4 regions of the Photobacterium nomapromontoriensis genome follow, and region 2 is predicted to be linked to each of the others. Evidence: predicted binding sites of a transcription regulator. Region 2 holds the regulator's gene; each other region holds the start of a gene.
What was found. Region 2 encodes CRP, which controls carbon source genes, mostly activating them, when cyclic AMP is high. Its sites were predicted from a motif close to TGTGANNNNNNTCACA; they were not measured.
Positions count from the first base shown of each region.

Region 1: the regulator CRP is predicted to act here: its motif matches at 2,751-2,766, upstream of pyrG (CTP synthase).
Region 3: the regulator CRP is predicted to act here: its motif matches at 5,493-5,508, upstream of L4D12_RS04235 (CidA/LrgA family protein).
Region 4: the regulator CRP is predicted to act here: its motif matches at 6,164-6,179, upstream of deoD (purine-nucleoside phosphorylase).

Region 1 covers NZ_JAKJSL010000048.1:17,000-24,873, forward strand. Annotated here, with positions in the region: gene eno (phosphopyruvate hydratase) at 1-946, opposite strand, end outside; gene pyrG (CTP synthase) at 1,028-2,668, opposite strand; gene mazG (nucleoside triphosphate pyrophosphohydrolase) at 2,865-3,674, opposite strand; gene relA (GTP diphosphokinase) at 3,761-5,992, opposite strand; gene rlmD (23S rRNA (uracil(1939)-C(5))-methyltransferase RlmD) at 6,025-7,350, opposite strand; gene barA (two-component sensor histidine kinase BarA) at 7,506-7,874, shown strand, end outside.
Region 2 covers NZ_JAKJSL010000021.1:154,404-162,277, forward strand. Annotated here, with positions in the region: gene L4D12_RS07725 (aspartate aminotransferase family protein) at 1-692, shown strand, start outside; gene astA (arginine N-succinyltransferase) at 754-1,764, shown strand; gene astD (succinylglutamate-semialdehyde dehydrogenase) at 1,776-3,233, shown strand; gene L4D12_RS07740 (DUF1338 domain-containing protein) at 3,277-4,074, shown strand; gene L4D12_RS07745 (hypothetical protein) at 4,100-4,288, opposite strand; gene crp (cAMP-activated global transcriptional regulator CRP) at 4,505-5,137, opposite strand; gene L4D12_RS07755 (OsmC family protein) at 5,419-5,823, shown strand; gene L4D12_RS07760 (phosphoribulokinase) at 6,276-7,145, opposite strand; gene L4D12_RS07765 (YheU family protein) at 7,225-7,443, opposite strand; gene L4D12_RS07770 (hydrolase) at 7,528-7,874, opposite strand, start outside.
Region 3 covers NZ_JAKJSL010000018.1:4,900-12,773, reverse strand. Annotated here, with positions in the region: gene L4D12_RS04260 (thiopurine S-methyltransferase) at 164-808, shown strand; gene purT (formate-dependent phosphoribosylglycinamide formyltransferase) at 909-2,084, opposite strand; gene L4D12_RS04250 (DMT family transporter) at 2,317-3,210, opposite strand; gene cdd (cytidine deaminase) at 3,340-4,227, opposite strand; gene L4D12_RS04240 (CidB/LrgB family autolysis modulator) at 4,428-5,108, opposite strand; gene L4D12_RS04235 (CidA/LrgA family protein) at 5,105-5,446, opposite strand; gene L4D12_RS04230 (winged helix-turn-helix domain-containing protein) at 5,565-6,083, opposite strand; gene sbcB (exodeoxyribonuclease I) at 6,314-7,735, opposite strand.
Region 4 covers NZ_JAKJSL010000020.1:109,506-117,379, forward strand. Annotated here, with positions in the region: gene L4D12_RS06585 (hybrid sensor histidine kinase/response regulator) at 291-3,263, opposite strand; gene L4D12_RS06590 (transposase) at 3,582-5,114, opposite strand; gene deoD (purine-nucleoside phosphorylase) at 5,382-6,092, opposite strand; gene L4D12_RS06600 (porin family protein) at 6,538-7,056, shown strand; gene L4D12_RS06605 (hypothetical protein) at 7,194-7,874, shown strand, end outside.

The DNA.
Region 1 (7,874 bases), on a different contig from region 2:
CAAGTTGGATCTTGTCGCCTAGAAGTTGAGTTTGGTGCGCGAAACCAGCCCAATCAGACTCGTCTAGACCATCTTCAATAGATACGATTGGGAATTGCTCAACTAGACCCGCTAGGTAGTGGTTGAACTCTTCAGAAGTGAAAGTTTTACCTTCACCTTTCATGTTGTAGATGCCAGCGTCTTTGTCAAAGAACTCAGATGCTGCACAGTCCATAGCAAGAGTGATGTCTTTACCTAGTACGTAACCAGCAGCTGCAACAGCTTCTGCGATAACTTCTAGCGCTTCAGCGTTAGATTTTAGGTTAGGAGCGAAACCACCTTCGTCGCCAACTGCAGTGTTGTAGCCTTTAGACTTAAGCACTTTAGCTAGGTTATGGAATACTTCAGCACCCATGCGAACGGCTTCTTTCAGCGTTTTCGCGCCAACTGGCTGAATCATGAACTCTTGGATGTCAACGTTGTTATCTGCGTGCTCACCACCGTTGATGATGTTCATCATTGGTAGAGGCATAGAGAATACGCCAGCAGTGCCGTTTAGCTCAGCGATGTGCTCGTATAGAGGCATGCCTTTAGCAGCAGCTGCTGCTTTAGCGTTTGCTAGAGATACCGCTAGGATTGCGTTTGCACCGAAGTTAGACTTGTTTTCAGTACCGTCTAGGTCGATCATTACCTGATCGATTTCAGCTTGAGCGGTCGCATCTTTACCGATTAGCGCTTCTGCGATTGGGCCGTTCACAGCTTCGATAGCTTTAAGAACGCCTTTACCTAGGAAACGAGACTTGTCACCGTCACGTAGCTCAAGAGCTTCACGAGAACCAGTTGATGCACCTGATGGTGCTGCAGCCATACCGACGAAACCGCCTTCTAGGTGAACTTCCGCTTCTACAGTTGGGTTACCGCGTGAATCGATAATTTCACGACCTAGAACTTTAACGATCTTAGACATTGTGTTTCCTCTTGCTTTATCTTCAAATAAAAAGCTAAAAAAATAGCCGCAGCTAACACTTGCCACAGCTATCCGTAATCCTTACTTTTTAAGTTCACCACGCTGGTTATCACCAGCCGCTTTCACGAAACCAGCAAACAAAGGATGGCCATCGCGAGGTGTCGAGGTGAACTCAGGGTGGAATTGAGCAGCCACGTACCATGGGTGGTTAGGTAGCTCGATAATTTCCACCAATTTCTTGTCTGCTGAAAGACCAGAAATCTTCAAACCTGCTTTCTCTAGTTTAGGAAGTAGGTTGTTATTTACTTCATAACGGTGACGGTGACGCTCATGGATAGTCGGGCTACCATATAGCTCACGCGCTTTTGAACCGTCTTGTAGGTGACATAGCTGTGAACCAAGACGCATTGTACCGCCTAAATTCGACTTCTCGCTACGCTCTTCTACGTTACCTTCGCTATCAACCCATTCAGTGATCAGGCCAACAACTGGGTATTTAGTGTCAGGGTTAAACTCAGTAGAGTGCGCCCCCTCATAGCCAGCAACATTACGTGCAAACTCGATCAGCGCAACCTGCATACCCAAACAAATACCTAGGTATGGAATTTTGTTTTCACGTGCATATTGTGCAGTCAGGATTTTACCTTCTACACCACGGTTACCGAAGCCGCCAGGAACCAAGATAGCATCCAGGCCTTCAAGAATTTCAGTGCCTTTAGATTCGACATCCTGAGAGTCAATGTATTTGATCTGCACTGACAGACGGTTTTTCAAACCGGCATGCTTAAGTGCTTCGTTAACTGACTTATATGCATCTGGTAGTTCGATGTACTTACCAACCATGCCGATAGTCACTTCAGCAGTAGGGTTGGCTTCTTCGTAAATCACCTGCTCCCACTCAGACAGATTCGCTTCTGGCGCAGTGATGCCAAAGCGCTGACAAACTAAGTCATCAAGACCCTGAGCTTTGATAAGCTGTGGGATCTTGTAGATAGAGTCTACGTCTTTCATGGAAATAACGGCTTTTTCCTGCACGTTACAGAATAGCGCGATCTTGGCACGCTCATTAGCAGGGATCATACGATCGCTACGGCAGATCAGCACGTCAGGCTGAATACCGATAGAAAGTAATTCTTTTACAGAGTGTTGGGTTGGCTTCGTTTTCACTTCACCAGCAGCCGCTAGGTAAGGAACCAGTGTCAGGTGCATGAACATAGTACGATCACGCCCTTTCTGCACTGCTAGCTGACGAATGGCTTCCATAAATGGGAGCGATTCGATATCACCAACAGTACCGCCAACTTCAACGATAGCAACGTCATGGCCTTGAGCACCGGCAATCACACGATCTTTAATTTCGTTAGTGATATGCGGGATAACCTGAATGGTCGCACCAAGGTAGTCACCGCGACGCTCTTTACGAAGTACTTCTTCGTAAACTCGGCCCGCAGTAAAGTTGTTGCGCTTGGTCATCTTAGTGCGGATAAAGCGCTCGTAGTGACCCAAGTCAAGGTCGGTCTCTGCACCGTCTTCCGTTACGAATACTTCACCATGCTGAATCGGGCTCATTGTGCCAGGGTCAACGTTGATGTAAGGGTCTAGTTTCATCATGGTCACTTTAAGACCACGTGCTTCTAGAATAGCCGCTAGAGATGCAGCAGCAATACCTTTACCTAGTGAGGATACGACCCCGCCCGTAACAAAAATGTAATTCGTCGTCATGTTTTACCTGGAAGATTGGTATAGAGGATATAAGTGTATCTGGACGGGAAATTAGTATACCAGACACCCTTTATTGCCACAACGTGAAAACTATCACACTGCGATTGGTTTTTTTTTGTTTCAAATCAATTCTACTCATCAGGCTGGTTATCAATAGCAATATCAATAACAAAGCAGCCTGATGATTGCTGCAATCCTAACCTTTTAACTCCCTACACTTGACCTCATCCCACACCTGATCAAGCTGTTCAAGCGAGCATTCTTCAAGTTGCTTCCCTTGTTCTAGCACAGTTTTCTCGACTTCGCGAAACCGACGCTCAAATTTCTGATTAGCACGATGCAGTGCCCGTTCCGGTTTAACGTCCAGATGACGGCTGAAGTTGGCAACAGCAAACAGCAAGTCCCCCATCTCCTCTTCGATTCTCTCTTGCTGAGGTGATACTTGGATAACCTCTTCCATCACTTCATCAAGTTCTTCGCGTACTTTATCCAACACCGGACCTAAGGTATCCCAGTCAAACCCATGTTTGGCGCAACGCTTTTGAATTTTATCCGCCCGCGTCAAAGCGGGTAAGGCGCGGGGGATATTGGCCAACACGCTGGTGTCTTCGTCTTTTTCTGCTCGTTCTTTGGCTTTTTCCGCTTCCCAATTGGCCTTGATCGCTGCCTCATTGGCAAACAACTTATTTTCAAATACATGGGGGTGACGACGGGTTAGCTTGTCATTAATGCCACACACAACATCATCAAAATCAAACAAGCCTTGCTCTTTGCCCAGCTGACTGTAAAAGATCACCTGAAACAACAAGTCACCCAACTCTTCACGGACATCACTCCAGTTTTGTTGATCAATCGCATCGGCGACTTCATAGGCTTCTTCCAGCGTATGCGGCACAATGCTCGCGAACGTCTGCTTGCGATCCCAGGGGCAACCTTGTTCAGGGTCACGCAGCGTGGCCATGATCTCAATCAGGCGTTCTATCGGTGTCTGCGGTTTCTCACTCATGTTGGAGAGTCCTTCGTGGATATCAAATCAAAAAAAACGGGCAGCATCATGGCTCCCCGCTTCTAGGTTCTAGGTTCTACATCAGATTAGTGTAGGCGTTTAGCTTCAGCGACATCTTTCACTTGCTCAATACGCTTAATCACCTTGCCCAAGACCTCAAGATCGGTGAGCTCCAAGTCAAAGTCCATGATTGACATCTGTTTTTTGAAATCAATCCGACTCTTCATGCCAGCAACCCGAGCTTTTTCATTTGCCAGCGTATTGGTCAGCTCCTTGAGCAAGCCGCTTCGCTCAGAAGCGATCACCCGTACGGTAATATTGTAATTACCGACAAATCCGCCCCCCCATACCGTATCAATGATCCGCTCTGGGGCAACGTGGCGTAGCTCTTCCAACTGCTCACAATCACTGCGGTGAACCGAAATTCCTCGTCCCTGAGTGACAAAACCCTGAATCTCATCCCCTGGGATCGGCTGACAACAACGCGCCAGATGCGTCATCAGGTTATCCACGCCTTCCACCACCACGGCATCACGCTGAGGCTTCTTGGCTGCCATGGCTCGATTGCTGGCTTCAGCTAGCTTCTCAAGCAGTTGCTGATCTTCTTCTTCTGCGGTTGGTTTATTCACCAAGGCATTAATGTGGTTCAGCACTTGATTGATCCGCAGATCACCACTGCCCACCCCAGCAAATAACTCATCGGTTGAATTCACATTAAAACGCTTAAGTGCATACACTTCCGCATCTTTCATCGTCGCGCCAATCTTGACCAATTCGGTTTCAAGAATTTCGCGTCCAGCCGTGATGTTCTTGTCGCGGTCCTGTTTACGGAACCAGGCATGTACCTTCGCTCTCGCACGACCAGAGGTTACAAACCCCAGATTTGGGTTAAGCCAGTCGCGTGATGGGTTCGGCTCTTTCTGGGTAATAATTTCAACTTGATCCCCCATTTGCAGGTGATAAGTAAACGGCACGATTCTGCCTTCTACTTTGGCACCGATGCAACGGTGGCCGACCTCTGAGTGGATATGGTAGGCAAAATCAAGCGGAGTCGCATCCAACGGCAAATCAACCACATCGCCCTTAGGCGTAAAGGCATAGACGCGATCATCAAACACCTGACTGCGCAGCTCATCGAGCATCTCACCGGAGTCTGACATTTCTTCTTGCCAGGCCAGTAACTTACGTAACCAGTTTATTTTTTCATCGTACGAGGATTTAGCCCCGCCTGATGATGAACCGCTCTCTTTGTATTTCCAGTGTGCTGCTACCCCGAGTTCCGACTCCTCATGCATCTGTTTGGTACGGATCTGGATCTCAATGGTTTTACCTTCCGGCCCCATCACCACGGTATGAATAGACTGATAACCATTTGGTTTCGGGTTGGCGACGTAATCGTCAAATTCTTTTGGCAGGTGGCGGTACTTGGTATGTACAACACCTAATGCGGCGTAGCAGTCCTGTAACTCATCAGCAATAATCCGCACGGCACGGACATCGAACAGTTCGTCAAAAGCCAGACTCTTCTTCTGCATCTTGCGCCAGATACTGTAGATATGCTTTGGTCGACCCTGCACTTCTGCCTTGATATTAGAGGCTTTCATCGACTCCGCCAGATCGGCAACAAAATGATCGATATAATGCTCACGATCGATCCGGCGTTCTGATAATTGCTTGGCGATCTGCTTGTAGGTTTCAGGATGACGATAACGGAATGCATAATCCTCAATCTCCCACTTCAACTGACCAATACCCAGTCGGTTCGCCAGTGGTGCATAGATGTTGGCACATTCCTTCGCGGCAGCACGACGAATCTCATCCGGCTCGTCTTTCACTTCACGAAGGTTGCAGATCCGCTCAGCCAGCTTGATCACTACACAACGGAAATCATCAACCATCGACAGCAACATGCGGCGAATGTTATCGACCTGAGCAGACTGCTCTGCTCCTTCTTTTGTCGCATTGAGCTGACCGATAGCGGCCATCTGGCTGACACCATTCACCATATGTGAAATGGTATTACCATAGTCTTCCTGAAGCTGCTCCGAAGAATAAACGCCAGCCTCGTAGAGTGGAAAGAGTAAGGCAGCGACCAGCGTATCTTTGTCCATGCTTAAGGTCACGAGGATCTCAACCATCTCTCGGCCACGCCATAGCAACAATGGCGCAGTCACTTCTTCTGCCGTCAAATCAATACATCGTTGGTACGTTTGCGCGAGGCGTTTAGCCACCTTCGCATCCAACTGTAAACTCTCAATCCAGGCTGAAAGTTCAAATGTATCATTTTCCTTTAAATGCGCACCGCGAACTGCGACCATTGTTCTATCCTGTCTACTCTTGTGTAATGAGTCTATCGCTTGATAAACAGAGCCATTGACTCCAAATGCCCGGTATGAGGGAACATATCCATCATACCCAGCCGCTCCAACTGATAACCGTTATCCAGTAATACCTGACTATCCCTAGCAAGGGTTGCCGGATTGCACGATACATAAACCACTCGCTCAGGCTGCAAGTTAACAACATGCTGCATTACCCCTGCGGCACCCGCTCTGGCTGGATCCAGCAAGATTTTATTGAATTTTTCCTGTGCCCAACACAGGGTTGTCACATCATCATCCAGATTCGCCTGATAAAATTCGGTGTTCTCTAACTGGTTCTGCTTTGCATTTTCTGACGCACGATGCACCATCTCGTCGATGCCTTCAACACCAACCAGTGTATTTGCTTGTTTTGCCAGCGGTAAACTAAAATTACCTAACCCACAAAAAAGATCCAATACCCGATCATTCGGTGCAATTGCCAGCCAGTCAATCGCTTGAGCCACCATTTTCTGGTTTACATCACGATTCACCTGAATAAAATCTTTTGGCGAAAAAGACAGCGTTAAATTATCCAGTTCATAATACGGCGTTGGACCCGCAATATGTTCTAACTGATCAGATGCAGGCGCAAAGTACAACATTAACTGGTATCGGTCAGCAAACTGCTTGAGCGCTGTCATGTCCTTGTCAGAAAACGGTTGTAAGTGGCGGATCAGCACCACCCGACCATTATCCGCCTCAGCCAATTCAACATGACCAAGGTGTCTTTTTCCCTGAAGCTGTGAGAGTAGCTCACGCAACGATGGTAACAACGCATTCAGCGACTGCGCCAACACCGGACAATGCGCAACATCAACAATTTCTTTGCTCTGTTTTTTACGAAAACCAATCTTAAGCTTGTTACCTGCTGGCATCACACTGAATCGTGCACAACGGCGATATTGCCATTCTGCACTGAGGATCGGTGCCGCCTGCTCAATCATGTCTGACGTACGTGCATGAGCAAATTTACCCATCAGCTCACTCAATGCCTGCTGCTTAGCCGCCACTTGCCCCTGATGCGACAAGTGCTGTAAATTACAGCCGCCGCACTCATTGTAAATGGGGCATTGCGGTGCAATACGTGCGTCGCTGTCATTCAAACGTCGGATAATTTTAGCCCGAGCATACTGCTTTTTATCTTCCGTGAGCTGAACAACCACTGTTTCGCCTGGCAATCCCCCTTCAATAAACACGGGTTTGCGGTCTAGGTGACCAATCCCTGCACCGAGGTGATCCAGCCGGCTAATAGTGATTTCTTTGTGCTTGGTGTCGGTTACTTTTCGTTTTTGAGGCTTAAAAAAGCGTGCCATAGTTTCGGACTCACGGAACAGATAGTCCAAACTGAGTGATAAAATCGACAGTTTGGGATTAGTTGATTGTCGAATAGCCCTAGTTTCATTAAGCTAACGACCACAGATGGGCGACAATTCTCCCACAGAATCGCATTCTTGTAATTAAGAGAACCATGACCAAATATGGACTTCGTGCCAGGGTCTTCACCCTGACATTAGCACCGACGCTGATTATTGGCCTGCTTTTGAGCGCATTTTTTACGATGAGTCGCTATCGCGATCTCGAACATCAGCTCATGGCGACCGGCACCAGCATTATTGAACCTCTGGCGATTTCCAGCGAATATGGCATGGCAGACCATAACCGTGAGGCCGTGCGCCGACTTATCAGCTATGCTCACCGTAAGCATTCACAGATCATTCGCAGTATTGCGGTCTTTAATACCCACAACGAATTGTTCGTTACCTCGAATTTCCATCGTAATTTCGATGCGTTGATGTATCCGGACGATCAGCCGATCCCGCTATTGCTTGAAACAAAA
Region 2 (7,874 bases):
CGAGTCACATCTCGGCACGTACCTGTGCGGTCATGATTGAGCCACTTCAGGGGGAAGGTGGCATTGTATCGCCAACGGCAGAGTTTATTCACGGTGTGCGCGAGCTGTGTAATCAGCACAATGTGTTGCTGATCTTTGATGAAGTACAGACCGGTAATGGCCGTACCGGCGATTTTTATGCTTATCAAGGGCTGGGAGTGATCCCCGATATCTTGAGTACGGCAAAATCGTTGGGTGGCGGTTTTCCCATTGGCGCGATGTTGACAACGACGGCACTGGCCGCGCATTTCAAAGTGGGCACCCATGGCTCGACTTATGGCGGCAATCCACTCGCGTGTGCCGTGGCAGAAGCGGTGATCAGCGAAGTGACAAAACCCGAGGTGTTAGCTGGAGTCACATTACGGGAAACGTGGTTTCGAGAGGCACTGGAAGCGATCAATGCCAAGTATTCGGTGTTTACCGAAATCCGGGGTAAAGGGCTATTACTCGGTGCAGCGCTTAATGACAAATGGCAGGGACGAGCGCGTGATATCCTGCTTGCAGCAGGCGATGAGGGGCTGCTAGTGCTAGTGGCTGGCCCTGATGTGGTGCGCTTTACGCCTTCGTTGGTGATCAGTAAGGCTGATGTCGATGACGGTATGGCTCGTCTGGAACGGGCTATCGCCAAGTTGTATGAAGAAGCCCATCATTAATTAGCTTATACAGCCAGTGTCGCGGGCTGCGCTCGCGGCGATGGCCTATGGAGGGAGAGCGATGCTGGTTATACGCCCAATTACCACCGCTGATCTACCGGCGCTGATGCAGTGTGCTCAAGAGTCAGGCTTCGGTTTTACATCACTTCCGGTTAACGAAGAGATCCTTGCCCGCAGGATCCTGCATTCCGAGGAGAGCTTTGCCAAGACAGTGACCGAGCCTGGTCTCGAAGGGTATTTGATGGTCGCGGAAGACAGTTCGACCGGTGAGATCGCCGGAACAACGGCGATTGAAGCCGCTATTGGCCTTGATGCGCCTTTTTATACTTACCATTTGAGCACGGTGGTGCATTCCTCCTGCCGCCTCAATGTCCATAATGTGGTAAAAGTGCTGACTTTTGGCAACGATTACACCGGAGCCAGTGAGCTTTGTACCCTATTCCTTAGACCAGAATGGCGGCAGGGGCTCAATGGCCGGCTGTTGTCCAAGTGCCGCTTTCTGATGATGGCCCAACATCCTGAACGTTTTGCGAAAACCGTGATTGCGGAGATGCGAGGGGTGTCTGATGAGGCAGGTAACTCGCCGTTTTGGGATTGGCTGAAGGCGCATTTCTTTTCGATTGATTTCACTCTGGCAGATTACTTGGCTGGGATTGGCAAAAAAGGCTTTATTGCTGATCTGATGCCCAAATTGCCAATTTATGTCAACTTACTCAGCCCGGAGGCGCAGGCTGTGATAGGAGAGGTACACGACAATACCCGCCCTGCGCTGCGCTTGCTGGAACATGAAGGATTCAGTTGCCGGGGATATGTCGATATTTTCGATGCCGGACCAACGGTTGAATGCGATGTTCGCAATATTGAATCAGTACGTCACTCTCAACTGTGCAAGGTCGTCATCGGTGAACCACTTCTCGGCACGCATTGTATAATTAGTAATACCTCATTTTGTCATTTTCGAGCGGTTGTCGGTAAGGTAGATATTATCAAGCAGAAGGCGGTGATTTCAGCCTCAATGGCCGCGCTCCTTCAGGTTCAGCATGGCGACGAGGTACGGTTGATCAGTCAATAAGGAGAGGAATAATGACGCAGTGGATTGCAGGACAATGGTTAGCGGGTAAAGGGGAAACGATGCAGTCGCTAGACCCGTTTACCGGCAATGTTGTGTGGCAGGCTCAGGCGGCCACCACCGAGCAGGTTGAACAGGCGGTGCTCAGTGCTCGTCAGGCATTAATTAGCTGGCGTCAGAGCCCGTTCAGTGAGCGTCAGGCCATCATTGAGCGTTTTGCCAAATTGGTGAAGGATAATTCTGAATCGTTAGCCAGAGTGATAGCTGAAGAGACGGGAAAGCCATTATGGGAAACCCGCACCGAAGCGATGGCAATGGTAGGTAAAATCGCGCTGTCATTGCGGGCTTATCATGAGCGTACGGGGGAAAGGCAGAAAGAGGTTGCGGGCACACAAGCCGTGCTGCGTCATCGACCATTGGGAGTGATGGCCGTGTTTGGACCGTATAACTTCCCGGGGCATTTACCCAATGGCCATATTGTTCCTGCGCTGCTCGCCGGGAATACCGTGGTATTTAAGCCGTCTGATTTGACGCCCAAAGTGGCAGAAGAGACCATGAAGCTGTGGCAATGCGTTGGCTTGCCTGACGGGGTGATCAATCTGGTGCAGGGAGGGAGGACGACAGGAGAGGCCCTTGCGGGGTCGGCAGGTATTGATGGCTTACTGTTTACCGGCAGTGCTAACACCGGCCATTTGTTGCACTATCAGTTTGCAGGACAGCCGGGCAAGATGCTCGCCCTCGAAATGGGCGGGAATAACCCGATGGTGATCTCGCGTCATTATGGCGAACTCGATGCGACTGTCTACACTATTATTCAGTCAGCCTTTATCAGTGCAGGGCAGCGCTGTACCTGTGCTCGCCGTTTATATCTGCCTTCTGGCGAGGCAGGAGATCGCGTACTGGAGCGGTTATTGGCACTGACACGGAACATTCGGGTTGGCGGCCCATTTGATGAGCCCGCCCCCTTTATGGGGCCACAAATCTCAGCTGAAGCAGCAGATCGCATCATTGCCGCGCAAGCGCATTTGATTATGTTAGGCGGAAATGCCTTATTGGCAGCAACGCGTGGCCATGGCGCGCTTGTTACCCCCGGGATCATCGACGTTAGCCCGATTGCCGACTTACCGGATGAGGAATATTTTGGCCCATTACTGCAAGTGGTGAGGTATGACGATTTGACGCAGGCCGTTGAGTTGGCGAATCAGACGCGTTATGGGTTATCGGCTGGCTTGGTGTCGACCGATGACAGTGAGTGGCAATACTTTATTGAGCAGATCCGGGCTGGGATTGTGAATCGTAACCGTCCGTTAACGGGGGCGAGTGGTGATGCTCCATTTGGGGGCCCTGGCGCATCCGGCAACCTACGACCGAGTGCATTCTATGCCGCGGACTACTGTGCGTATCCTATGGCCTCAATGGAGGGGGAGCAACCTGAACTACCGACTCAACTAGCACCGGGGATCGATCTCTAGTCCGGTTGTGAGTAATCTGCATTTGAATAGCGGGGATAAACAGATGGAAAGGGTAGCGCAATTATTTGAAGGTTTGTGGCAGGATTATGTCCAGCGCCTGTGTCCATCAGCAGCTCAGATCCATGACCTGCTGACAGAAGAGGAACCACTGTATAACGATCACATTGCCTTGCGGACATTTAATCTGCCAGCGGTTGGTTTGGATCGGCTGGCAGCCCCGTTCATTGCGATAGGCTATAAGCCTTGTGGAGAATACCACTTTGAAGACAAGAAGTTGTATGCCGAGCACTTTGAGCATCCTGATCCATTAGCCCCAAAAGTGTTTATCAGTGAACTGTTGGTCGGCCAGTTTAGCTCGCTGTTTCAGCAGACGGTACGAGACTTGATTGAGCAGGTGCCGGAGTCGGCCATGCGTGATCCGACCTTTCTTTATGGTGGGCGATTATGGAGTCTGGATTACGCAACCTATGAGCTGTTGTATGCTGAAAGCGAGTATGCAGGCTGGCTTGCTGCACATGGATTTGGTGCCAATCATTTTACTGTTAGTATTAATCATTTAGAGCAGTTTACAGAAGTGGCCGAGGTGAACCATCTGCTGCTCCACAATGGTTTTACTATCAATGAGTCTGGTGGCGCTGTAAAAGGTAGCCCCACAGTAATGCTGGAGCAATCGTCAACAATGGCCGATCATGTCAAGGTCGGGTTTAGTGATGGCGTTTACGTGGTCCCTGGGGGCTTTTATGAATTTGCCAAACGTTACCCAACAACAGTTGACGGTGAGCTTTATCGTGGGTTTGTTGAGGCTTCTGCCGATAAAATTTTTGAAAGTACCAATAAATAGCGAGCCGAAGTTGTGTGAAAACTGCCTAGCCGTTAAGGCCGTCCAGTAGTGGTATATCAAGGTTTTGCCCGAGTGTGCCGTGCCTGACCGTTTCTTGTTGTTCAAGGTAATGGCGGCTGCCGCTAAATCCTGTCATTTCGACCGTTGAGGGGAGTGGCGCGATGATCACAGAGCCGAAAGGGGCACGATGAGGGGAGAAGCGCTCGATATCCATATCGGTGATTTCCTGTTGTCAATGTCAGTGTATAGTCCATATGCACAATGTAGCATTGGGCATTGAGAATACAAGCGGAAAAACAGTGAGGAAGTCGAGAATTTGAAGGTGAAAGTATACTTTTGTCACATAAGCAAAAAGCCGCATATTTGAAATGTCCAATTTAAAGGGGGTCACTTCAATTGCGGCTTTTTGTTTTTCGTGGTGATGGTTAGCTTAGCGCGTACCGTACACGACGATTGTTTTACCGTGGGCAGAAATGAGATTCTGCTCTTCCAGCATTTTCAGGATGCGACCCACAGTTTCACGAGAACAACCCACGATCTGGCCGATCTCTTGTCGTGTGATTTTGATCTGCATACCATCTGGGTGCGTCATTGCATCAGGCTGTTTAGCCAAATTCAATAATGTCTGGGCGATACGGCCAGTCACATCGAGGAATGCAAGATCTCCAACTTTCTGGCTAGTCACCTGAAGGCGGTTGGCCATCTGAGCAGAAAGACGCATCAAGATATCTGGATTAACCTGAATTAGCTGACGGAATTTCTTAAATGAAATTTCAGCCACTTCGCAAGGTGTTTTCGCTCGAACCCAAGCAGTACGCTCTTGGTCTTCTTCGAAAAGACCTAGCTCACCGATGAAGTCACCTTGGTTGAGGTAAGACAGGATCATCTCCTTGCCTTCTTCATCCTTGATCAGGACAGCAACAGAACCTTTAACAATGTAGTAAAGCGTTTCCGCTTTTTCACCCGCATGAATTAACGTACTCTTTGACGGGTATTTATGAATGTGGCAATGGGAAAGAAACCACTCAAGAGTTGGATCTGTTTGAGGTTTACCTGGAACCATATTACTAACTTCCTCTGCTGCGTTTGTTGCCCAACAACGACGTCCCTATAAGATAAGTTTGAGGCTGGGCCTAACAATAATGTAGTTCGCCGTTTAGGATATTCAGTCAACCGCTGGGCTGCAAGCTCACGTGAATAATTACATCAGAGTTTATCTTTTTTCGGGACGTTTTTCTTGATATTGATCTATCTGAAATGGCCATTTTTTACTCATAAGTGTGCACATGATCACACAGTTGTTAGATAGTACGAAATTACCTCAAAAGTTGTAAGGAGAAAGCAATGCAATCACGCGTGAAATGGGTCGAAGGCATGACCTTCCTTGGGCAGTCAAATTCGGGACACAGTGTCGTTATGGATGGAAATGGCGGCCAAAAAGCGCCGAGTCCGATGGAATTGGTATTAATGGCGGCGGGCGGCTGCAGCTCGGTGGATGTGGTGGATGGTCTGAAATCTGCCGGGCAGAAAATTACCGCTTGTGAGGCACAGATCAGTTCGGTTCGCCGCGAGCAGGCGCCCCGTATTTTTACCTCAGCGAATTTGCATTTTGTGGTGACAGGCGTTGATTTGGATGCATCAGTCGTGGCAAAGACGGTGTCTGATTCATTGCAAAAGTACTGTTCGGTGTGCTTGATGCTGGGTGAAGGGGTTGAGATGACGCATTCGTATGAGGTGGTTGAGGCGTAATAGATCAGGGGCGAGGGACGAGTTTGGAGGAAGAGCGGAAGGGCGAGAGCGGAGCTATGGGGAAAAGCGAACCTATGGTCCTATGGGTAGATCAAGATTTAGGTACGGGTTTCGAGGGACGAGTTCCGAGGAAGAGCGGTTTAAAAGCGGAAGAGCAAAAGCGATCCTAAGGCCCTATGGGTAAGAGCGGAATAAAAGCTGGGGTAGAGTCTCAGAATTCGTTCTTTTTCCTTTACACTCTTTCGTCCCTCGCTCCTGCTTACAGGACCACAGGACCACAGGACCACAGGACCACAGGACCACAGGACCACAGGACCACAGGACCACAGGACCACAGGACCACATATCTTTTGCTTTTCCGCTCTTCCTTGTCCCTAGTCCCTGATTTTCCGCTTTTAACTGCTTTACCTAGTTCCTACTCTTCTTTTCCTCGCCCCTGCTTTACTTTTTGCTTATCCGATCTTCCCGGTATCGATCAGCTGTTGGATCAACGGGCGCATGATCAGCTCCATCGCAAAGCTCATTTTCCCCCCGGGGACTACTAGCGTGTTGTGACGTGACATAAATGCGCCTTGGATCATGGCGAGTAGGTAGGGGAAGTCGACATTTTTGATACCGCGAAAGCGGATCACCACAAAACTTTCGTCTAAGCTGGGGATGGCTTTGGCACTGAGCGGGTTAGAGGTATCAACCGTCGGTACGCGCTGGAAGTTGATATGAGTGCGGGAAAACTGCGGTGTAATATAATTTAAGTAGTCGTCCATCGAACGGACAATGGATTCCATTACCGCTTCGCGGGAATGTCCACGATCGCGGGTATCACGGACAATCTTCTGAATCCACTCAAGGTTCACGATCGGCACCATGCCGATCAGTAAATCAACATGCTGCGCCACATTGGTTTCACCGTCGACCACGCCACCATGAAGACCCTCATAAAATAAAACGTCGGTATTTTCCGGCAGCTGCTGGCTGGGGGTAAAAGTCCCCGGCATCTGGTTATAAGGCACAGCTTCATCGAAGGTGTGAAGATAACGGCGGAATTGACCGCTGCCATCAATGCCATATTGGCGGAAGAAGGTTTCCAGCAAGGGGAAGTCATTGGCCTGATTGCCAAAATAACTAATATGCCGGCCTTGTTCCTTCGCTTTGCGGATTTCAACATCCATCTCGGGTCGAGTAAAGCGGTGGAAGCTGTCACCTTCCAGCCAAGCTGCATTGATGCCCATCATATTGAACATCTTGCGAAAAGCTTCGGAGGTAGTGGATGTGCCAGCCCCCGAAGATCCTGTTACTGCAATAATTGGATGTTTTGCAGACATGACAAACCCTGTCGTTAAGATTAACGATGAGTTATTAACAAAATGTTGCGGTTAAATCAAGTGTAAGTCTTATCAATGATTAGAAATTGAGATCTTGCCGAAGCTTAATATCTACCGATTCATGTAATTCGGAATAGATGACTACAGCTTCTCCCTGAGTGAGCTGTTGCCGAACATGCTGGACTTTTTGTTCTAAGGTTTTTTCATGTTCACCGTAGTCGGTACCTTCTCGTAGGACAAAATGCTCGATCAGGTTATCGAGAGTTTCTGGTGCGATGTCTTGCCAAGGAATGATCATACTAAATGTTTACCGCTCTAGGGGAGGGATTAACCACTGATAACATTATTATCAGTGGTTGATGACGTTAATGGCAAGTAGTTGCTAGCGAGATAAGCGCCATTTACTTCTGGTTATTGTAAAAGGAGCAAACCAAGCCGGCACTGTCATTTCAAGCCAGAAGGTAGGTTTATGCCATGATCCGGTTAGAAAACCGACATGGCCACCGTTAGGGCTGAGATGATATTCGATATGATCAGGTAAAGGTTGTGAGGGGATCACGTCATGAGTCATGAAGGGATCATCTTTAGCATGAATCACCCGTAGTGGTATTGTGACCTGATGTAATCGCCGTAAACCACTACAGCGTTGATAATAATCATGGGCATCTTGATAGCCATGCAAAGGTGCGGTGATCAGATCGTCAAACTGGCGTAAGGTGCTAATGGACT
Region 3 (7,874 bases), on a different contig from region 2:
TCTGCAATACTCAGTTTGCGAAAGAGGGTGCTTCGGCATCCTTTTTTGTCTCTGTATCCCTCTCGTTGTTTGTTTCCCCCGCGCGGAATACGCCGTTAGCCAATCCTGTTGAAGGCTGGGTATAATATCCCTCAGTCAGTCACAACAAGAAGAGATAACATAAATGGATGCAGAATTTTGGCATACCCGATGGGCGCAAAATCGCATTGGTTTTCATCTGGACGAAACCAACCCGATGTTGATCAAGTATTGGCCTGAACTTCATGCGTCACGTGATGATGTGATGTTAGTACCCATGTGTGGTAAATCGGTTGATTTAACATGGTTGGCACGAAAGCATGAAAAGGTTATTGGTATTGAGCTAAGCGATATCGCTGTCCGTGCTTTTTTTGCTGAACACTTCTATACCCCGATGGTAACTGTGCTGGGCAATGGCCAGACGCTGTATGAATTTGATGAAATCAGTCTCTACTGTGGTGACTACTTTACCACTCAGATCGAGCCTGTCGATGTGGTGTACGACCGCGCGGCGTTGATTGCAATGCCACAAGAGTTACGGCAAATGTATGCTGACAAGTTGTTGTCGATGCTGAAACCGGGTGGGCGCATTTTATTGGTGACATTAGACTATCCACAGCATGAATTGGATGGCCCTCCATTCTCGGTCGTGAAAGAGGAGGTGGAAGCCTTGTTTAATGGTTGTACGATCCGCCATTTGGCCCGTGATGATGCCGACGAAAGCCACCCTAGACGCCAGCGTGGGCTAACCCGCTTTGCTGAAGAAGCTTGGTTGATCACCGTTAAGTAGTCGCGATAATCGCAGCTACTAAATTTAGATAGTTACCAGAATGAGAAAAGGAGCCAAAGGCTCCTTTTTATTTTCGGTGATAGGTTAGTGTGGTATGAATCTAACACACAACCTTAATATCTGCGGCAGTAGCAACAGCATCTTCTACTGCAGACTCAATTGTATCACGGCGGGTAAGAGCAACACCTAGGCGGCGGGTGCCGTTGATTTCAGGTTTACCAAATAACCGAACTTGAGTATTGGGTCTCGCCAATGCCGCGGTAAGATTGTCAAAACGAATATCATTAGACACCCCTTGTGCAAGCACAACCGCTGATGCAGATGGGCCGAATTGGTTAATGCTATGGATTGGCAGGCCAAGGAATGCACGTACATGCAGCGCAAACTCAGAGAGCTCCTGAGAGATCAGAGTGACCATGCCAGTATCATGCGGGCGAGGGGAGACTTCACTGAACAGTACCTCATCACCTTTTACAAATAACTCAACGCCAAACAGGCCATAACCACCCAGAGCATTCACGACCTTTTCAGCCACGTCTTGAGCGGCTTTTAATGCGCGGTCAGACATCTGCTGCGGTTGCCATGACTCGCGGTAGTCTCCGTCTTCCTGACGATGGCCAATCGGCGCGCAGAAATGTACGCCATCCACGGCACGTACGGTAAGTAGCGTAATTTCGTAGTCAAAGTCCACGAAGCCTTCGACAATCACACGGCCAGCCCCTGCGCGTCCGCCTTCTTGTGCGTACTGCCATGCGCTTTCGATATCAGCTTGCGATTTGATCACGCTCTGTCCTTTACCGGATGAACTCATAATCGGCTTGACAACACACGGTGTGCCAATACGTTCGACAGAGGCAGCAAAGTCATCAAATTGGTCAGAAAATTCATAAGGAGATGTGCTGATTGCTAACGTTTCAGCCGCTAAGCGACGGATCCCTTCACGGTTCATCGTTAGCTTGGTTGCGTTTGCTGTTGGTACAACATGCAAGCCACTGGCTTCAAGTTCAACCAGCATATCGGTAGCAATCGCTTCAATTTCAGGTACGACGTAATTGGGTTTTTCTAATGTAATCACATCTTTTAACGCCGCGCCATCCAGCATGTCGATCACATGGCTACGGTGAGCAACATGCATTGCAGGGGCATCAGCGTAACGGTCAACCGCAATCACTTCTAAACCTAGTCGTTGGCATTCAATGGCCACTTCTTTGCCTAGCTCTCCAGCGCCAAGAAGTAGTACACGGGTTGCATTGGGACGAGTCGCAGATCCTAACATCGAAATTCCTTACTGGATGGGGAATGAAACTGCCGCAGATCATACAGTAATTCATTGAATGCGCAAACGTTTGCGTCGGTGTTTTTGGCTATTCAATTCAGTAATAACGACAAGACTAGGTACGTTGCGATGCTTGCACGATGATCGCGATCAGGCGGAGGGGGCAATTAAAAAAATCCCCGCAAATGCGGGGATTGAAGGATGTGCTCATAATGCAGGTGAGAGTACCGTGTTAAACGGTCTTCGCTTTTGATGCTTTGTTGTTTTCCCACTGAGTAATAAAGGCTACTGAGCCAATAATGATCGCGGCACCCAGCCATAATCGACCCGGTGGCACCCAACCAAAAATGCACCAACCGGCTAAGACATTTAATGGCAGCTTGGCGTGATCAAAGGGTTGCACGAAAGAAGCATCTGCCACGGCGTACGCCTTCGCAATAGCCCACTGCGCTAACGCCGTCAGTAAACCCGCCCCTGCGAGTAATAGCCAGGTAAATCCAGTATTTGGCATCGTGAAGTCAGGTAAAGCCAAGAATATGTTAAATGGTGTGATTAAAATTAGCAGGTAGACCACAATGGTGGTTGGCGAATCGTGTGCTGACATTTTTTTCACCATGAGCGAATAGCCAGCCCAGAAAAATGCAGCACCAACGGGTAGCAGTGTTGCCCAGCTAAAGTCTTCTCCCCATGGTTCAAGGATGATCATCGCACCCACAAACCCCGTTAGAGTAGCGACCCAGCGCGCGATACCGACCTTTTCCTTCAGGAAGAGGCCAGAGCCAATGGTTGCGAATAGCGGTGAGGTCATCAGCAATGCGATGCCTTGCCAAATAGGTACCGGATAAGCCAGTGCCCATAGCCAGAGTTGGATACCAATCACGGATAGAAATACACGAAAGCAGTGCATACCAAAATGATTGGTTTTAAGGGCAGCGCGCAAGCCTAACGTTCGTAACCATGGAAAAATGGCGATCAGAGCGATGAAATATTGGATCAGGGCGACGGTAGTCGAAGGCAGATGCATGAACATACTGACGTATTGCGCAATGCTGTTGACGATAGCAAAGGCAAGCCCCGCCGTGAGCATCCAGCTAGCCCCTTGGAGCGGGTGATGTTGGTGTGACATGAATATGTGATTTCTTAGGGTGAAAAACTCGAAAAATCATACTCCTGCTATGGCTGAGAGGATACTGATTTATAGCTGTTGCTGATCACAACTGTAAAAAAAACCGCCATTTTGGCGGTTTTTCAAGGATTATGCGGCAACATACGTCAATGGAATATCGGGATTTAATGCTTCCAATGTGGTTTGTGTATCGGCCAAATGGCTGATTGTACTGTTGGCTTGTTCAACCAATGCGGCTTCAACAATCTCACTCAGCGGGTAATCCGCCATGTTCATGTTAATCAATGCAACCTGCAGTGGCAGTAAGCTTGGATTAAATGCCGCGTTTTCAGCATACATACCAACAAAGGTACGACCGTCTTTTGCTTTCAGTGCAACACCGCTAAAATTTTTGGTGTATGGCGCATGGGCACGGTTAGCTGCTTCACAAGCTTGCTGTACCAGTTGCTCAGTCGCTTCTGTTGTAATGTTGTGGTTAACTGCAGTGAGTAATCCTTCATCGATATTCAGATCGGCCGGGCCAAAAGATTCTGGCAGGTATTCCTGGAGACTTTTCGCATCTCGGTTAGGCAGCTGTACAACCAATTCTTTAGCTGACGTCAGTTCGTTCATAAACTGGCGGCAGTGGCCGCATGGGCTGTAGTTGATTGTGATGTCAATAATACCGGTTTCACCTTTAACCCAAGCATGGCTGATGGCCGACTGCTCTGCATGAATGGTTTGGGAAAGGCAGGCTCCGACAAATTCCATATTGGCACCAAAATACAATGTGCCGGATTGGCCGCGAGCAATCGCACCCACGAAGAAATTAGAAATAGGAGCGACAGAATAAGCAGCAGCTAATGGAAGTAATGCAACACGACATTCGCTGTCTGTCATGTGAGTTTTTGATAGTAATTCAGCAAACACGTCAGGGCTTAGGGTGGCATCAAAGTTGTCGGCTTCTAGAACCGGTTTGATTGCTGATGCTAAATCAGCAGGTAAAGCGCCTAAAGCATCCATTACTCTAGTGTGCATGAGTTGTTACTCCGTCTTGTGTATGGAGAAACATTGTAGGCTGAGTAATGTGATTTATGTGTGACATAAATCACATTAATCGACCGCTTGTTTCATCCATTGCATTATTGGGAGTCGGGTCACACGCTTTTATAATAAATTCATGTATCGAATCAATATATTAGCTTTGTATTCGATTACCTCCACAAGGATGATAATTTCTATGAAAATACCGTCATGATGATTGGAAATAATAGTGGCGCTAAAATTGACGTGATTACACCGCAGATCACTAGCGCCAATGAGCTAAATGCCCCTTCCTGGAAATCTTCTTCAGCCGCTTTTGCTGTACCCAAAGCATGAGATACCGTACCCATGGTCAAGCCTTTCGCAATAGGGGCATGAATGCCCAGCATCCTAAATAAAGGATAGCCCACGACAGCGCCGAACAGGCCAGCAATGATCACCATAATTGCGGCGACAGATGGCACGCCACCGATTTGATCCGCAACGGCCATCGCAATTGGTGTTGTTACCGATTTGGGTAGGATTGAAGCGGTAAGCTGAGCATCAGCGCCCATGAGGACCGCGATACCTGCTCCTGTGATCATTGATAACACGCTACCGATCAGGCAGGCAGAAAAAATAACCTTCCATTTTTGACGGATTTGATGCAGCTGCTCATAAAGCGGGAAGGCGAGAGCAACAACAGCGGGTTCAAGTAGAGCATTAATGACTTTATTCTGTTCGAAATAGGTCTCGTATGGCACTTTGAGCCATATAAGAAGTGGAATGATCACCAGTAAACTGATCAGCAGAGGGTTGATGATCGGATGTTGAAATCGCTTTGAAAGATAGCGGGCAGAATAAAATACTACCAGCGTTGTAACCAGCCAGATCATTGCTTTTCCTTATAATGGGTAGCGACGCCAAGAACAGTAAATACGACCAAGCTGCTACCGATAGTGCTAAGAAGAATGATCAATGCATTGGATTGCAACAGGTGAAGATAATTCATTAAGCCAACGCCGACTGGAACGAATAGCAGTGCCATATGGCGGATTAATAAGTGGCAACCTGGCATCGCCCATTGGGCGGGGACCAAGCCCATCGACAGCGCCGCGAAAAGAATAAGCATGCCAATGATACTACCGGGAATGGCAACCCCCGACAGGTGCTGAATGCCTTTTCCAAGCATCAAACAAATAAAAATGATGATGAACGAACGTAGATATGCCATGAGTCCTTCGGAATAAAGAAATTACTCATTCATCATACAAAAGAAGTGTGATCTAAGCCACAGTAAATTTGGTGGTATAACCACACATTTTTTAACCGTGATGGATTGTATATAAGTATTAATAATTTGATGCAAAAATGAGCATTAGGCCCGCCAGAGCGAGAATGAATACCGACACTTTATGCACCAAGCTGTGCTTAACAATATGTTCAGTCGCCGTGTCAATGTGCTCTTCCTGTGGTGGTGGGAGTTGTGTGGTCTTTTCTTTGTCTTCGTGGATTAGACGACAGGTTTTATCGGGTAACGGTGTCCGGAAGCCATAATGCTGGACGACTTCGATAGGAATGGCCATCTTACCGTTGTGTTCTAGCTTACGAGTTAACGATTTAAATACGGTATTAAGATCGTAATGGTTATGAGAGCCGTCTTCGTAAGGGTCGAGCAGGATGAAGGTTTTTTCATACAGCGATTCAGCACTGATGACTTGCCCAGCGCAATAGCACAATAGCTCAAGCAGACGGGACTCATGTATCGTCAGTGGGGTCTCGCTTTTGTCTTTCCATACCAAGACACGGTGATCCGGTTCGAAGTCTACAGCAGCAAAGCGATAACAGCGTGTAAGATTTTTTGTTGTCATATCGGTCACTTATATTCATTGTTCGCATCCATGAATAATGAATAGATTGTGTCCATACAGATTAAAGTGTTGGCATAGATACCAGGATCTGCAATTGCAACTTTAAGGATAATGCCTCATAAAAAAACCTCTTGGCTTCAGCTGCGCAAGAGGTTTTTGAAAATATTAGTAATTTCTATCGCTTAGCAGCATAAACGAGAATATTCATTCAAGCCTGCATCGCCGTTAAATTAGACAAGTGATTCCACATAATCATACACCGCTTTTAGAATCTTCATATTTCGCTCACTCGACTGATGCTCATAACCTAACGCTTCAAGATTTTGCATATAAGCCGGCAAGTTTTCTTCATAGAAATCCTGACAATAATGCTTCCACTGTTGCTGCTCTTGATAAGCTAGCGTCATTGGGAAATTTCGTGCACGGTAACGGAACAGCAGTGGTTTAATGCGTTTATCAGCCACATTCAGATCAAATGTCGCTAAATCTTCCGGTGACGTGTTACGGATGATATCCATGGTAGAACGGTCTGCCGTCGAGAAAAAGCCATCATAAAGTTGAGCATCGACATTGGTATTCTCGCCATAGTCACGTTCCTGACTGTAAATCGCCAACAGTTTCTCACGTACCTCAGGGTGTGATTTCAAAATCTGTAAGTTCTTCAGGCATGCCTCACGGTCGATTCCGATCCGCGCCGCGTCTTCAGCACGCAAGGTTTTTGCTGGTGCCAATACCGGACACTTATTCAGGTGGATCAGCTTCAATGGTACTGGAAGCTCATCTGGGCCTAAATCGATACGCTTGGTGTAAAGGCGCTCAAGCAGTTCATCGGCAGTCAGCTCAAGCAGCGGGGTTGGGTCCATCGCTAGATTCACCGCGATCACCGCATTCTTGTTATCAGGGTGCCACGCCATAGGCACGATCCAGCTGGTATTGCCGCATTCAGAGCCAAACATACCAGAGACATGCATCAAGGGTGTGAGTTCTGCGATATCAATCAGTTCTTGTAACTTGCGTTTATTACGCAGGTTGAAAAAATAGCTGAATAGTTTTGGTTGATTTTGCTTGATGATTTTCGCCAATTCAATGGTCGCGTAAACATCGGCCATCGCATCGTGTGCATTTGTGTGTTCAATTCCATTGGCAACCGACAAATGTTCCAGCTTAAAGCTTGGAAAGCCTTCATCATTAGTCGGCCAATTGATCCCTTCAGGGCGAAGGGCGTAGCAGGTGCGCATGATATCGAGTAGATCCCAACGCGAGTTGCCGTTTTGCCAACTCCACGCATAAGGGTCAAAGAAATTGCGGTACAAGGTGTAGCGAGTTACTTCATCATCAAAACGCACATTGTTGTAGCCAATCACACAGGTATTAGGCTTAGACAGTTCATCATGAATACGGGCAATAAACTCAGGTTCAGGCAGCCCTTTCTCAAACGCCTCCTGTGGCGTGATCCCTGTGATCAAACTGGCTTCAGGTGACGGTAAGTAGTCAATTGGCGGCTTACAGTAAATCACCAACGGCTCACCAATAATGTTCATGTCCATATCCGTTCGCACACCAGCGAACTGACAAGGGCGATCAATAGACGGCTTCGCACCGAACGTTTCGTAATCTAGCCAAAATAATGTTGGCTCATTTGTGTTATTCATAATAATTTCCAGAAGCCACTGGGTCAGTAATAAGTGCTTGTTCTAACAATGGCTTTTCAATGCTATACTGTTCTTATATACAGTAGTTAATTCGTACACAGTTAAGCTTGGGATTTGCATTTGTGTCCTAATCTGTGTC
Region 4 (7,874 bases), on a different contig from region 2:
AACATTATTAGTGAACATATGGAATGTGTAAGAACAATTGATAGTATGATGATTATCATTTCAAGGAATTTTGTCAATACAAATGCAAGACAAAACGTGCCCTTGTCACATTAATTGGTGCTTTTTAAAAGAGTAAATACTCATCAAGCGATTTGTAGACATTTATCAGCGAAAATATAGCGTCAATTTGGTGAGCATATGATCATGCTTGTGATCTTTTGTTTTGATGAGAAATAGCAGTTGAACAAACACTGAGCAAAAGAGCTTACCCCCTAGCAATTTTAAGAGGCTTATTGGCGAGGGGGAGATGGCTGTCGTTCATCCAATTGTTGGTGAATTTCATCGACAAGCTCATTGAGTGTCTGCTTAAGTGCTGTGATGTCATCACTGCTAGGGCGTTGCTGTTGCTTAATTTGTTTCTCTATAGCCATAGCGGCCTGATAAACCCGAGGGGCTGAGATGCTGCCAGCCGCGCCTTTGAGGGAGTGACTGATCAGCAGTGCATTGTCTAGCGTTGGTTCATTCAGCGAGTGTTCAAAGCGCTCTGCATCATTGCCATGTTCCTCACAGAACATGTGTAAAAATTCAATGACGATATCATGGTCATTGTCCATGAGATCCAGCAATGTAACGAGTTCGACGTGTTGAAAGTGTTCCGCTGACAGTGAGCTACGGTGGTTGATATCATCTAGCACTCGGTGTTCATTGTGTATTGTGCCTATGCTGTCATCCCCGTCAGAGCGGTTAGTCTGGTTAAACGTGTCTAAGATGGGGTCTTCATCCAGTGTTACTGTTCGGCTTGGCGTGGTGTCTGGCAGAGTCGGTGAACGGCTATTATCACGAGATATGTTTGATGTGGCAGAGGTCTTATGGCTACCGCTGTGAGTATGAATTAATGCTGATTGTGGTGTTGAGAGGCGTTGCTGCTTCCTCGCCGTGATCTGTGGCTTGAACCGCAGAAGTGCATCAACCAACTTTTGTTCATCCAGCGGTTTTGTGATCACGCATTGCGCGCCAGCATCGAGCATTTTCTGTTGGGTTTCAGCGAATACATCTGCGGTACAAGCAAAAATGGGAGTATCACACGTTGGGGCCGGGAGCTGACGGATGCGTTTAATGGCCTCTACCCCATCCATAACCGGCATATGGTTATCCATCAAAATAAGATCAAAGGGTTGAGCTTCTATTGCTCGAAGTGCATTTGCGCCGTTTTCGGCGACACTTGTGGCGAAACTTCGATGTTTAAGAAAGCTATCAATGATCATTACATTGAGATGGTTATCTTCAACAATTAATACATTCAAGTTGTCAAAAGTATTGTGATCTAAGTGGGGGATAGGTGTGGTGTCTTCTTTGTAGTGGCCGTGTTCCAGAGGAAGGCTAATAGTAAAGCTCGACCCCATACCCGGTTGACTTGAAATATGGATATCACCCTGCATTAATTGAGTTAGTTGTTTGACGATACTGAGGCCAAGCCCGGTACCACCAAAACGGCGACTGGTTGAGGCCTCTGCTTGGGCGAATGGGTCAAAAATAGAATGAATACGATCAGGGGCAATACCGATGCCTGTATCTTTAATGATAATAGTCAGATGCTGCGATTGTGTCTCTCCATGATCCTCAAGCGAGAGATTAATATCGACCCGTCCATTTTCAGTAAATTTAATCGCATTGCTGATGATGTTGAAGAGAATTTGCCGGATCCGGGCTTTATCGGCATAAAACCAGCGTTGCTGGTCGAAATCGCAGTGGATATGGAAGCCAATGCCTTTTTCTTTAGCCAGCGAATGGTAGGTGCTGTCGGTCGAGTCGATTAAATCGGTAAAGCAAAAGTGGGTTGGGTCGAGGGTGAGTTGGCCCCGTTCAATTTTAGAAAAATCGAGAATATCATTGAGCAGCCCCATCATGTGGTTGCCCGAATCGAGCAAAGTACGTAAGTGCTGTTTCTGCTCTTTGCTTAAGTCTGTTTTCAGTAGTAGCTGAGTAAGCCCCAGCATCCCATTCATCGGGGTGCGGATCTCATGGGATAAGTTGGCCAAGAAGGCAGATTTAGCGCGGTCGGCTGATTCCGCTTTCTGTAGCGCTTGATTGAGAAGTTGTTTATCTATCGATATTTTATCTGCCCCTTGATTGAGAGCATCATGCAAGACTTGAAATTCATAGGGGCCCTTAAAATCGGCATTGCGGCTATAGTTGCCAAGTTTAAATTGGGCGGCAAAGCGTGACAGCTTTGCAATTGGGACGGTGATCCGTCGGCTTAGCATCAAAGAAAGTATAATAACAACACTGGCGGTTGCGAGTAATGCGATTAAGAAGTAGCGCTGGAGATAAACTAATGTTGTCGTAACTGCACTTTTGGGGGTAATAGAGACAAGCGTCCATCGAGACAAGCCAGCTTGCTGGAAAGTTAGCGGAACCAGGGTTGCCAGCATGGTTTCCCCTTGCCAGTTTTGAAAGCTTAGCAGTGAATTATTTACGGTAGGTTGTAAAGGGGCGAACTGATGGAGGCGGTCTTGGAATAGGGTGTCGATGTTCTTAAAGGTAGTGACATCTTTACCTTGGTGACGACCCGCCAAAACGGTTCCACCGTCCTCGTTGATCAGCATGATATAGTCCGTGTCGCTGATCCGTTCACCGAGAAATGTCAGCTGGCTGTTGAGTTCATTCAGTTGGTATTTAATGACTAAAAAACGTTCACTGTCATCTGTTTCATGATGAGTGTGGATAACCGGACTGATGATAAACAAGTAGGCGTTGTTCGCGTCATAATGCGGTTCGGAAAAAACCAAGTGACGTTGTCCGGAGGTGAGTAGATACAGTGCGTCAGTAAGATCAGCAATACCGGTTTGATCTAAATAGTGTGTAAGTGTGTTTTTGGGGGATAGCTCAGAACCTGCAACAAGGGTGATGTGCTGTTGACGTAATTCAATGAGGTCAATACGACTAAATCCTGAATCAACCTTAGTCAATTCATTGAGGTAGTCTTGAATGAATGTACCCTGGCCGAGCGTTTGTTCTGGTGCAAGGAGAAAGACTGGTGAATTTGCTAACTTTTGAATACTGAGGAAGCGTTGAGTCAGGATATCGTCAAGGTTATGGGCGGCAAGTTCGGTACGGGTATTTAAACCATTGATGATTTGTTCTGTGGCAACCGTGGTGAGTTTATCACTACTTAACCAGTTATAAGCAACGGTGGGTACAATACCAATAAACAACATACAACACAGTAGTATTGGTTTTATTCTATTAGGAATTATTGTCACCAATTCATACCTCTCGACATCCAATCATTCTCACGCCGCCTTGTTTAAAGAACCACGGTCAGAATGCGGGTTCGTCAAACGAATTCATCGGCGAATATCTGGCCACATTGTGTAGGCCTGTTCCTGTATTGGAGTGTGGTATAACTGACAGTGAAGAATCAACTCTATTGCCCGTATTACGAGAAGAAACACGATCTCACCGCCATTATTTGACATTGGTATGGATGTGAGACCACGATCGCTATAAATCTGCGTCTTGATGAGAAGCCAATAGATTTTCGCTGTAACGGAGGCTTTGAGGGGCGAGGGTACAGTTATTTAACTAAGCAATTGCTCCAGTGTTAACGGCGCGGTGACAAGGCCGAGCTTCTGGGCTGGTGTTACCCCTGTTTTGTCTTGATGACAGAGGTTATGCCATGCGCGGTAGATGTCTAATAATGGCAGTAATCCGCCAGGCCGTAATTTACGCCGAGGTTCATTGATCAACTGGCTGAATTGACTTTGGCATTGCTGTTGATAGCGGGTAATTGCGCTGTGGGATGCCGTTTCTAACCAGTGTCCCTCATTGCCTTTTTCTCCGCCAAGATGACAGATTCCTTTGCTGTTTTCATCCTGTCGAGTAAATGCCCAACGATCTCGCCACCAACCAATGAGCACGATGTCAATATGTTTGGCGTGCTGGCCATGCTGCCAATCCGAATCCGTTTCAACGTATACCGGGTGGATCGTTTTCTGTTTTATTCGGTCAAAAAACACAGAAATGCAAGCAGAGCGAAGCATCGGCTCCAGCGGCATAAAAAACGACAATTCTTCGTTATTGTAGAGCATCTCTCGCAGGTGCAAATTGTGGGCGTAAACGGTGTACTGTGGCCGAATTAAGCATCCTTTGCTCGGGTAATTAACTCGCGCTTTATTCGATAGCAGATCTTCTAAGTTGGGGCGTGACATCGCCTCCCGGTAAGTGGCGTCTATCTGAGCCAGTAACCCGTTTGGTCGCGAATGTTCGATTGCAACCTTGCGATCGGGTTGCGGTGGCATAAAACGAGCCCCACGGCGGTATGGGTTATGATGCCCATCCGGTGTATCTCTTTCAGCTGTATTGCTATTGAGCGACTGTTCGCTGTTATCTGGGGGCGTGGCTGTTTGGTAATTGATATCTTGCGCGAGAACATAGCCCGATTTCGCTTCACCACTGGCAATCCAGATCACCCCATTGTCACTATCGGGTTGCAGTACACACATATTGGTTGCCAGAGATAACTGTTGGGCCTGTTTGCAAAGACGGGCATCAAACATCGCCAACTGACGACGGCATCGGCTAGCAATATGTGAAAGCTGATCATAAAACGATTTGGGATTCATGCTGAGTCGGCGGCAGATATCACGTACTGAATAACCGGTAAATAACATCGCCAGCATTGTCTGCTGAAGTGCATTTTTGGTATTAGTGCCTGACCAGCGGTCAACAAACGTTGTCTGGCAGCATTTACAACGGTAGCGCTGACGATCGCCACTAAAACCAAACGCGTGGTAGAGATGACGATGGGTAAGCACGGGTAATTCCAGATTTTCACAGTCAGGATTACTACAAGCAGGCATACCTGCATTTTGCAGTTGTTTTAGCCGCTGCACTTCCTGCATGACATCATAGTTGCTGATGATAGGAGGAAAAGCCCCACATTCGCGGCAGACCAGAGCCGGTCTGTTGGGATTACTACGTTGGAAGACGTAGTGATGGGTATTCGTTGAGCCAAAATTTTTGCAGCTCACTGTTTTGCAATGATTGAGTTGATGGCCGTTGCAGGCTTCTGGCAACAGAGATTCGGGGGTGTCGGTGTGGCGAGTATTCATCGCATCAGCCTAATCTTATCTATGAGCATAAGCAACAAACACACAGCCGGAATTTTGCTAAAGCTGCTTATAGTTTTAAAAGGGGTGGTACAGAGCAGGTATTTCACTGCTCTGCACCATTAGTTTCTGCAATAGACCATGTTCAGGCAACTGCGCCAGATGTTAACGAGTAACATCGCTTAAATTGTGTAAGACGCCACATTTTACAGAATATTGAGCTGCGAAGTCGATGCTCATCACGCCAGTACAGAAACTAACAATCTGTTATTACAACTTGATAGCGGTTTCCAGCGCCACATCCATCATTTGAGCAAAGGACTTCTGGCGATCTTCAGAGCTGAGTTTTTCACCTCGTTTGATGTGGTCAGACACAGTCAGAATCGTCAATGCCTTAGCGCCAAGTTCAGCAGCAACACCGTAGATACCAGCGGCTTCCATATCAACACCTAGCATGCCGAGCTTTTCCATTTTTTCGAATAGATCAGCTTCCGGGCTGTAAAATAGGTCAGCAGAGAAAACATTACCCACGCGAACAGGTACGTTTTGGGCGCGAGCTTCATTCACTGCGGTTTCCAATAGACCGAAGTCCGCAATGGCAGCGAAATCGTGGTTGTTAAAACGAATGCGGTTTACTTTGGAATCCGTTGATGCGCCCATACCGATGATCACATCCATTAGTTTAACATCGTCATGAACGGCACCGCAGCTACCGATACGGATGATATTTTTAACACCGAAATCTTTGATCAGTTCATGGACATAGATAGAACATGAAGGGATACCCATACCGTGTCCCATGACAGAGACAGGCTTGCCTTTGTAGGTGCCGGTATAACCGAACATATTGCGAACATCACACACTAACTTGACATCATCAAGGTAGTTTTCGGCAATAAATTTGGCGCGCAGAGGGTCACCTGGCATCAGGACAGTTTCTGCAAAATCACCGACTTCAGCATTGATGTGTGGGGTAGCCATAGTTCACTCCAAGTATCTAGTATTTTTACTGTTTTGATGGGGAAAGTGTAAGCAAGTGATGCATACAATCTCGCGATCATGATCACAAATTGTCTTGCTCTTAAACAAAAATAGCTCATTGATTACCAAATATGTTGAAAGTGAGAAGGGGATCGTTTGCGTTATCTTGGGGGGGTAAACGTCAAAAAAGGCCGAGCCTTAGCGTGTTTATCTGCAAAATCAACATGTTTTATTCTTTTTTGTTAGGTATTAGAATTCAATGTTATGTGATCGACAAAATGGATTAACGTGCCAAATTGTAATCGATTGCACTGCGTGGCGGATGGGTAACCGGGAAAAAAACCTGAAACAGAGTGACCTCTAGCACGGAAGTATCAATGAAATTGGTAATTTTCCGCGAACCGCACTACCTCTTAACCAATAGGACCGTTTTCGAGGAATGAATATGAAAAGAGTGTTAAGTGCTGGTTTTTTTCTACTGATCTGTACCGCGCCAGCATCAGCCGATATTTTTGGCTTGTCGGTGGGGGCAACGGCAGGTGCCGCACAGATTAAATATGATGGTCATGATGACTATGGTTTCGAATATGGGATAAATGCCGCTTATCAGTTTAATGACATGATCAGTGTGAATGCTGGAGTGGTACAGGGAAGCGCTGAAATTAATGCAGATGGCCAGTCAGCGAAGAATGATATTGATTATACCGCTTTCCCCATCACTATTCGTGGTGATTTGCCACTTTTGATTGGTAATCTTTATGCCAAGGCGGGAACGAACTATTACGATTACGATATTGAAAACTCTGGCATGAAAGGCAGTGATGATGGCTGGGGGTTTACGGGGGGGGCCGGTTTTGTGTTTACCCTGCTGCCTTTTATTGATTTATCGTTAGGCTATGAGTACCGCGATATGGGTGATGTGACCAATAATTCAATTTTGTTCGGTATTGGTACCAGCTTATAGCAACAGGCAGACTGCATAATGTGGTTTTCCTGAGGGTGTCCATGGTTCAATAAATAAAATACGATACGGGTCAAAGTAGTTTCAGCGCGATTTTCATACAATACCTAGAAGGTAGAGAATCGCTCTGGAGGCTCCCCATGACCAACTATGCACACTATACGTCAACAGTTGAGCAGGTTAACCGGATCATATTGCAGGAGTCTGCTTTAGGGCGGCATGTCCCATTTTTACCCATCTCGCTCACTTCTGTCTCTCAGCAGCAACAGGCTGAGTATATGTTGAGAGGTGCATCCCGATTAGCCCCATTACGCCAATCGGCATTTCGTAATAATTTTTCTCATTGGTTGACGTATTGTTGGCAACCCGTTCAAGTAATCAGTGACTCGACAGAGCAGTTATTGATGCGGATAAACGACATTGAATTCCCTTACCCCAGTCAAGTGAATATTGATGGCATTTATTTGCCGTGCTGGGTATGGGGGCACCATGATGCATGGTTATCTATCTCAGTGATAGATCGCCGTACTGGTCACTTTAGTACACCTCGCAATATTGAGCCCATGCAACTGATTGATCGCGAACAATGGCTAGGGGCACAGGTCATTGATTCTGTCGATGAATCTATCGAAACCATTCATCACTATCTGGAGGAGCAGTCCCATGAGCAGAATCAGACTCAAAAGCAGGCAGCACTGAATGAGCCGACATTAACGGATGCTATCCGCAATCCTTGCTTTGTTACCTTAAGTCCTATAATGAGTGTAGGATTGACCACGGTTGTCATTCTTGGTTTTTTTCTCAGTGTTAAGTGGTTATTG